DNA from 2 places in the Vibrio palustris genome. Region 1 is predicted to be linked to the other one. Evidence: riboswitches for the same ligand, from Rfam matches in the RefSeq annotation. Region 1 holds a riboswitch; the other holds the start of a gene.
What was found. A riboswitch is a leader RNA that binds a small molecule or an ion and turns the genes downstream of it on or off. The one in region 1 is predicted to bind lysine.
Positions count from the first base shown of each region.

Region 2: it holds a riboswitch for lysine, as region 1 does, so the genes downstream of both, lysC (lysine-sensitive aspartokinase 3) here and OCU30_RS05390 (Na+/H+ antiporter NhaC family protein) in region 1, are expected to answer to the same signal.

Region 1 covers NZ_AP024887.1:1,107,357-1,111,778, forward strand. The annotation lists gene OCU30_RS05380 (inosine/guanosine kinase) at 1-1,095, shown strand, start outside; gene OCU30_RS05385 (H-NS family histone-like protein) at 1,201-1,614, opposite strand; lysine riboswitch at 2,005-2,188, shown strand; gene OCU30_RS05390 (Na+/H+ antiporter NhaC family protein) at 2,298-3,899, shown strand; His leader region at 4,088-4,223, shown strand; gene hisG (ATP phosphoribosyltransferase) at 4,275-4,422, shown strand, end outside.
Region 2 covers NZ_AP024887.1:313,549-317,970, reverse strand. The annotation lists gene OCU30_RS01520 (PglL family O-oligosaccharyltransferase) at 13-1,791, shown strand; lysine riboswitch at 1,881-2,053, shown strand; gene lysC (lysine-sensitive aspartokinase 3) at 2,152-3,498, shown strand; gene OCU30_RS01510 (cation:proton antiporter) at 3,724-4,422, shown strand, end outside.

The DNA.
Region 1 (4,422 bases):
GATCACGCAGAAGCATTATATAGTGAATTAAAAAACAACCAGTTAATTACGACTGAATATGCAGGCGGTACGATTGGAAATACCTTACATAATTACTCTGTTCTTGCCGATGATAGCTCAACGTTGCTTGGGGTAATGAGTAGTGACATTAAGATTGGTAGTTATGGGTACCGCTATTTATGTAATACTTCAAGTCGAATGGATTTGAATTATTTACAAGGTGTTGATGGTGCAATAGGCCGTTGTTTTGCGTTAATTACGGAAGATGGTGAAAGAACATTTGCGATCAGTGCTGGTTTGATGAATCAATTGAAACCAGAAAGTATTCCTGAAGCTATTTTTTCCAATGCATCGGCATTAGTGTTGACCGCGTATTTAATTCGTTGCAATCAAGGCGACCCGATGCCTGAAGCAACGATGCAAGCAATTGAGTATGCTAAACAATATAATGTACCCGTCGTATTAACCTTAGGTACAAAGTTTGTTATTCAAGACGATCCTGAATTTTGGCGTGAGTTTTTAAATGAGCATATCTCGGTTGTCGCAATGAATGAAGAAGAGGCGACGGCATTGACGGGGGAAGACGATCCATTACTGGCTTCAGATAAAGCATTAGAATGGGTTGACCTGGTACTCTGTACGTCAGGGCCTGTTGGACTGTTTATGGCCGGCTATTGCGAAGAAGAGAGTAAGCGCGAAACATCGTTACCGTTATTGCCTGGTGCCATCGCTGAATTCAACCGCTACGAATTTAGCCGCCCTGCGATGAAAAGCAGTTGTGTCAATCCAATGAAAGTGTATTCACACATCGCGCCTTATATGGGCGGGCCGGAAAAAATTAAAAACACCAATGGTGCCGGGGATGCAGCATTATCGGCGTTACTACATGATATGTCGGCAAATAAATATCATAAAGATATGGTTCCTAATTCGAGTAAACATCAACATGAATTTTTGACGTACTCCTCATTCTCTCAAGTATGTAAATATGCTAACCGCGCTAGTTATGAAGTATTAGCTCAGCATTCTCCACGTTTATCTAAAGGTTTACCAGAGCGAGAAGATAGTTTAGAAGAAGCGTATTGGGAACGTTAGCATGTAATAATTATTAAGATAATAAACTGTTTATAAAGAATATTATACACATAAAAAAGGCTCCGCTATCGGAGCCTTTTTATATCATATAGGTATAAATATTGATTAAATTGCAAACTCTTCTAGAGATTTACCTTCGTCTAACGCTTTTTGGATAGTTGAAGGTGTACGACCTTGGCCTGTCCAAGTTTTTTCTTGGCCGTTAGCATCAACGTATTTATATTTAGCAGGACGTGGTGCACGTTTACCTTTTGATTTACTCTTGGTTTTTGTTTCGCCAGAAAGTGCATCAATTAATGCATTTACATCAATACCATCAGCGGCAATTTTTTCTGCAATTGCAGAAAGTTTGGCTTCCTGTTCAGCACGAGCAGCACGCTCTGCTTCTTCTGCTTCACGACGTTCTTCAACAACCGTGGTTAATTTATCAAGCGCTTCATCAAGTTGTTCTAGCGTAAGATCTCGTGCAAATGCACGCAGGCTACGAATGTTCAGTAGAGTTTTTGTTAAATCAGACATGACTGCTTCCTATTAAATAAAATCAAAATAATTTAAGTAATTTTAAACCGAGCTTTTTATTCTTACAACATCTGAAATGAAATAATAATAAACTGTCGATGATAATATATCCTATATGACGTATTTACCAATAAAAAGTTCACTATTAAAGATATATAGGGACGAAATATAGAAAAACAATTGTCAATAAATGTAAAAAATTTTATTAAGTGAGTATTAGTGCATAACAAAGTCAATTTTTAGCAAACTAATTAAAATATGGCGAAGGATTGAGCACTTGAAATATCTCTAGATATTCGGGTTGCAATGAGGGTTTGAATACGTACAATAGCCGCCACCTAAGCGGGGATGAGATTTTTATCAACGATAATTGTTGGTTTGAGTTGAAATCTTCGCCGTAGAGGCGCAATAGTCATCAGTATTTATGGTTGGAGTGATGTCAATGAACCATAAAAAAAGGGGCGATTGCCGAAGCGACTGTTTTTCATCAAATACATTCGCTGGGGTTGTATTGAATAAGTACAACACTGCCATAGTCTATTGTGTTGTTAAACTATGGAGCGCTACTGTAGGGTTGGGTGGAGTGTTCGCTTCCCTTTCGCTTGCTTCAACATAATTATTATTTTTAGCATAGTAATTGTCTGCAGTAGATCTCTAACCAACGAAATTGGTTTTTGAAGATCATGAATTTAATCGATTTTTCTACCTCACCGTTATCGCTACTACCACCGGTAGTCGCACTTAGCCTAGCCATTATTACACGTCGTGTATTAGTGTCTCTTGGTGTTGGTATTGTATTAGGCTCTTTACTTCTTGCAGATTATTCTGTGACGAACACGGTGGTTTATATTTGGCAAAAAGTGATTGCGGTATTTATCAGCGATGGCGCGATCAATTCTTGGAATATGAGCATTTTGTGCTTCCTTGTCTTGCTAGGAATGATGACCGCTTTGTTGTCCCTATCGGGTGGAACACGTGCATTTGCCGAATGGGCGCAAGTACGTGTTAAAAGCAAACGTGGCTCACAATTACTGGCTGCTTTCCTCGGTGTATTCATTTTTGTCGATGACTACTTTAACAGTTTAGCCGTAGGGTCGATTTCCCGACCAGTCACGGATCGCTTTTATGTCTCTCGGGCAAAATTAGCCTATGTGCTTGATTCGACTGCTGCGCCGATGTGTGTCGTCATGCCAGCTTCAAGTTGGGGCGCGTACATTATGACATTGGTCAGTGGTATTTTAGTGAGTCATGGCATTAACGACTATACACCTTTAGGTGCGTACATGCGTTTAGTGCCAATGAACTTTTACGCGATTTTTGCGTTGTTAATGGTGTTTGCTGTGATCTGGTTTCGTATGGATATTGGACCTATGCGTAAACATGAAAGGCAAGCGGCTCAAGGGCGAGGTTGTGATACCAGCTCAGCAAAAAATAGCGATAATCAAGAATTAGAGATACCAGAAAGCCAGCACGGTAAGGTTTCTGACCTTGTGTTGCCGATAGTGATGCTCATTATCGCGACGGTCTCAACTATGATTGTGACGGGAGCTCAAGCGTTAGCGGCCAATGATGAGGGATTCTCAGTGCTTGGTGCATTCGAGAATACGGCAGTAGATACTTCGTTAATCACGGGCGGAATTGTTGGGCTTGTGGTTGCTATTGCGACAGTATTTAAGCAACAGTTACCTGTCGGAGATATTGGTCGTACATTATGGATTGGGGCGAAATCCATGTTTGGCGCGGTGATCATTCTTGTATTTGCGTGGACCATAGGGTCGGTGATTGGCGATGTTCAAACCGGTGCGTATCTTTCTTCGCTCGTGCAAGACAGTATTAGTCCACAATGGTTGCCTGTGCTGCTGTTTATCTTATCTGGGATTATGGCCTTTGCGACCGGAACATCCTGGGGAACGTTCGGCATTATGTTACCTATTGCAGGTGATATGTCGGCTGCGACTGATCTTGCATTGATGTTACCGATGTTAAGTGCGGTATTAGCAGGCTCTGTGTTTGGAGACCATTGCTCGCCAATTTCAGATACGACCATTCTATCGTCAACCGGCGCGCGTTGTAACCATATTGACCACGTCGCAACTCAGTTACCTTATGCGCTTTCAACGGCCTTTATTTCGTTGATTGGTTATATAGTATTGGGTATGAGTGATTCAATCGTGATTGCCTTTGGTGCCGCAGCAGTGACGTTTATTGTGGTGTGTCTCGTGCTTAAGTGGGTCTCTCAGCGCCGCATCAATGATAAGCGTACACAATCTCCAAGCCGGGCTTAAACTGGTCTAAAAATGTCGTACTAAAAAGGAGGTCATGTGACCTCCTTTTTTTATGTCAAATTGATTGTCGCTAATAATTCGCACAAATACGAAAAAAGCACTTGAAATATCTCGTAAGCTTCGTTAGTGTAAAATCAATCCAACGAAAAAACGGTTATAAATATGCGCTCAATTAATATGATTATTCATCATCACCATCATCATCCTTAGTCAGTCTGTCGGGAGATGAGCGCATACCCGGGAGACAGGAAATCTCCCGGTGGTTAATTTGGTTATAGTCAGATTGCAAACCCTCGGGAACTAAGCTCCCGAGGGTTTTTTCATTTTAATCCAAAAAAATCATTTAAATTCAAATATTTGCAAAGGGAAGTGTTTATGTCATCTCAACGTTTAAGAATCGCAATTCAGAAAAAAGGCCGTTTGGCGAAAGAGTGTCAAAGTCTACTCAAACAGTGTGGCGTGCAGTTCAATGTGATGGGTGAGCGCCTAGTCGTTCATTCGGTAAATATGCCAATTGATTTAT
Region 2 (4,422 bases), 790 kb from region 1:
AGTGAGAAAACCATGGCGATAGTGCTATTAGGCGGCACCCATCTAGAACCTAAAACTCCGAAAGTTCCGCTCACCAAACCGTTCCTCTATGCCATTGCATCCCTTTATATTTATGCAATGCATTTTATTATGTCAAACCCCGGCGGATCGGGGCTCGCGTTGTCGTTTAATGACACATCCTGGATTGCGATCAGCTTAGCCTTAGGCGTTGGTCTTTGTCAGTTAGCTAATAACCAAGTGATTCGTTTCTCTAAATTAACACTTGGATTATTACTTACCTGCATTCTAATGACCATTCCGATCTTCTATCACAATTCAGATCCTGAGTTGGTGACCATGAGACTACTCGGTTTATGGGCGGGTTTATTATTTTTTTGGCTCCTACAACAATTTCGTTTTTCTAACCGAGAAAAACAACGACTGTTGTGGTTTATAGTGATCGGTAGTTTAATCGAGGCGGGCATTGGCCTTTATCAATATTTCATCATTGCGCCTGAAGCCTTGGCTAAACTCCAACACTTTACGCGTCCATCCGGTGTTTTCCACCAACCGAATGTTATGGCAAGCTTTCTTGCAACTGGCTTATTGGTGTCTGGTTACCTGCTCGCAAGGCAGCCTAAAAAGTACGACGAGCACTGGGTTCAGACTACGCTACTGTATCTCACTTCACTAACGAGCTCTTTACTGTTAGTCGTATTAGCTTCACGTACAGGCTGGTTAGGTTCCATACTAGGCATTATATGCCTCCTACCCTATTTGAAGAAGTACGCTTCTAAAAGACGCTTTATTACTTGGATTATTGCGATACTCGTCGGTGTGAGCATCGGTTTTTTCTCGATGAATCAACAAGGCATGTCAGGTTTTGTCGCCAATAAAATTGATCTGCAAAGCCCTCGTCGATACACATTTCCTCAAACGTTCGACATGATGGTTGAGAAACCATTTACAGGTTATGGCTACGGGCGCTTTGAATCTCAATATATACTGTATACTGCACGCCAACATCAACTCAACCCTAATTATCCACCTGGGCTCGCGTCCATGGATCATCCCCATAATGAATTAATATATTGGGGAGTTGAGGGCGGTATTATTCCAATCATAGGTATTATTATCGCGGCCAGTCTAGTATGTCTACGTCTGCTCTACGCTAAGCGGGGCACTCGTCTAGGTCTGTTTGCACTGCTGCTTCCTATTGCGCTGCACACACAATTAGAGTACCCGTTTTACCATTCAGCCGTTCACTGGATCACCTTTTTGATCTTACTATATTGGATTGATCAGCGGTCACTATCCTATCGGTCTCTTTCATTTCATCCTTGGATTGCCCGTCTATTACGCATTTTATCTTTACTTGTTCCCGTGCTCATCAGTGCCTTCATGCTGACGACGCTACAGACTAACTACGTATTAACACGTTTTGAGCGCTCTCCGAGTAAATATCCAGATATGATTAATCATGTCACTAACTTAGCGGTCTGGAAAAATAGATACGACTGGGATGTATACAGTTTATATTTACGAAAAGGATTAAAAACCAAACAACCAGAAGATATAATGCCATTTGTCACATGGGCTCCAACAGTTATTGAACATCAACCACGTCCGATTTTTTATAAAAAATTAATTCTTTCTTATGAAGCACTTAATGACACAAGTCGGGCAGAACAAACACGTAATGAAGCGCAGTTTTTATTTCCTAAAATCGACTTTACTCATTTGCACGAAAATGCGATATCAGCAGCTTTATCATCATCAAAACTGACAACGCCAAAGCCATTAAAGGAATAGTCTTCAAACAAGATGCAATAAAAACCATTTTTAGTTAATAATTATGCAAAACCCATTGACATTAATCGTGTAAACTCGTTCAATGGACATATAACAGAAGAGGAGCACTACCCAGGCAGGTGTTTTGTGGAGCCACTACTCCAAAACAAATCATTTATGGGGAGTAGTGCCGAGATAACGTTACAAGTGGACAACGTTATCGGGTGAATGGGCTGAATCCCTTCAACTGTCGCCATTGATTGTGCGAAGAGCTTCTGAGGTTTCCTTTCTAAGATCATACCTCTTGCTGCTCACGTCCCTCTCTTCAATATTTAGAATCTAGGTAAATACCTTTTATAGTCAGTTACGGGAGAATCAATTGTGAGCACATTTAATGTAGCGAAATTTGGCGGAACGAGTGTTGCAGACTTCGCTGCTATGAGTCGCTGCGCAACCATTATCGAAAGCAATCCACACACCAAGCTGGTTGTCAGTAGTGCTTGCTCTGGCGTCACTAATTTACTGGTTACTCTAGCGAGCGGAATCGAGAATCCACAAGAACGAGCGACCCTGATTGGAAAAATTGCCGCGATTCATCAGGCGATCGTCGAACAACTCAATGATCCATCAAGCGTAGAAGATCCGCTCTTACACTTTATTGATGTCATTACCAGTGCATCTGAAGCCGCATCTTATCAAACAAGCCAAAAATTGACGGATCACTTGGTCGCCTGCGGTGAGTTAATGTCTACTCACCTATTCACCCAAATACTTCGTGAACGTGGCATTGATGCCATTCGATTTGATATCCGCCACATGCTGCGTACCGACGATAACTTTGGTAAAGCAGAACCACAACTCGAAGAAATCCGTCGGCTTGCCGATGAGCATTTAGTTCCTATCTGTCAACAGCAAGTCGTCGTCACCCAAGGGTTCATTGGCGCCGATAATCAAGGAAATACAACAACACTCGGCCGAGGTGGTAGTGATTATTCAGCAGCACTCATAGCTGAATCTGTCGGTGCGGCGGGTTTAGAGATCTGGACTGATGTGCCAGGAATTTATAGCACCGATCCCCGCATTGCGCCTAATGCCGCGCCTATTGCAGAAATCAGTTTTAATGAAGCCTCAGAAATGGCCAATTTCGGCGCGAAAATTTTACATCCTTCAACATTACTTCCAGCACTACGCCAAGGAATTCCAGTCTTTGTTGGTTCATCAAAAGCGCCAGAGAAAGGCGGCACCTGGATTCGTAAACAAGTAGACAGTGCACCACAATTTCGCGCGCTAGCCTTACGCGATAACCAAACAATGGTTACATTGCATAGTGAAAAAATGTTTCAATCATACGGTTTCCTTGCCAAAGTATTCGAAATACTCGCAAAACATAAACTGTCAGTGGATCTAATTACTACCTCGGAAATCAGTGTGTCACTCACACTCGATAAAACAGACACTTCCGGTGGTGCACCAGAATTACCTCCCGCCGTCCACGAGGAATTGCAATCGTTATGCTCGGTAAAAGTAGAGCATCACTTAAGCCTTATCGCGTTAATTGGTAATCACATGGATAATCAAGGCTATGCGAAAAAAGTGTTTGGCGCTTTAGATGACTTTAATGTGCGCATGATTTGCTATGGCGCCAGTGAGCATAACTTGTGTTTCCTAGTGGACTCCTCATCAGCTAAACAAGCTATTCAACATTTACATGAACAATTATTCGAGTAACGATCTTTCCGCTCATTATTGAGCGATAAGAGTATGCGGTTGTATCAAGTTAATGACTTATGAGCCAGTTTAAATTGCTGGCTCTTAAGTCACTGAACAATTAAAACCATTAAGTAACAACGTTCTTTATCGTCTAGACTTTCTCATTGTAAGAAAAAAACGGTTGCTATTTACACAGCATCCAACGACAATTTATATTCACAAGTTGTTACATAAGAGAAAGCTATGTCGGTTTATTACACTCTATGTTTCTTGTCTGCTGCTGCAATGATCATTGCATTTTTCAACAGCAAAATAGGAAACATGCAAACTACTATCGCCATCACTGCCGGTTCCATGTTGTTATCCTTAATCATTTTAGTGGCAGGGCAAAATAACTGGTTCCATCTAACCCAAATTGCTCGCACCACAATGACGAGTATTAATTTCGAAGATTTTCTACTCAAAGGCATTCTAGGTTTTTTATTGTTTGCAGGCGGTCTCGGTATAAAACTTCCCAACTTAAAAGATCAAAAATGGGAAATTGCTATACTCGCACTCGGAGCCACTCTTTTTTCTACCTTTTTTATCGGCTTCTGCCTCTACGGACTTTGTAACCTCGTTGGTATCCATCTCGACCTGATCTATTGTTTACTCTTTGGCGCACTTATCTCCCCTACAGACCCTATCGCTGTTCTTGCCATTGTAAAAAAACTTAATGCACCAAAAAGAATTTCCACACAGATTGAAGGCGAATCGTTATTTAATGATGGCTTCGGACTGGTTATATTTGTCACTATATTCACTATCGCTTTTGGAAAAGAAGCACCGACGTTCGGCAGTGTCGCAGGGCTATTTCTTCATGAAGCTATTGGCGGTATTGTCTATGGCTTCGTCTTGGGACTAATCTTCCACTATTTAATAAGTGCCACTAATGACCACTCT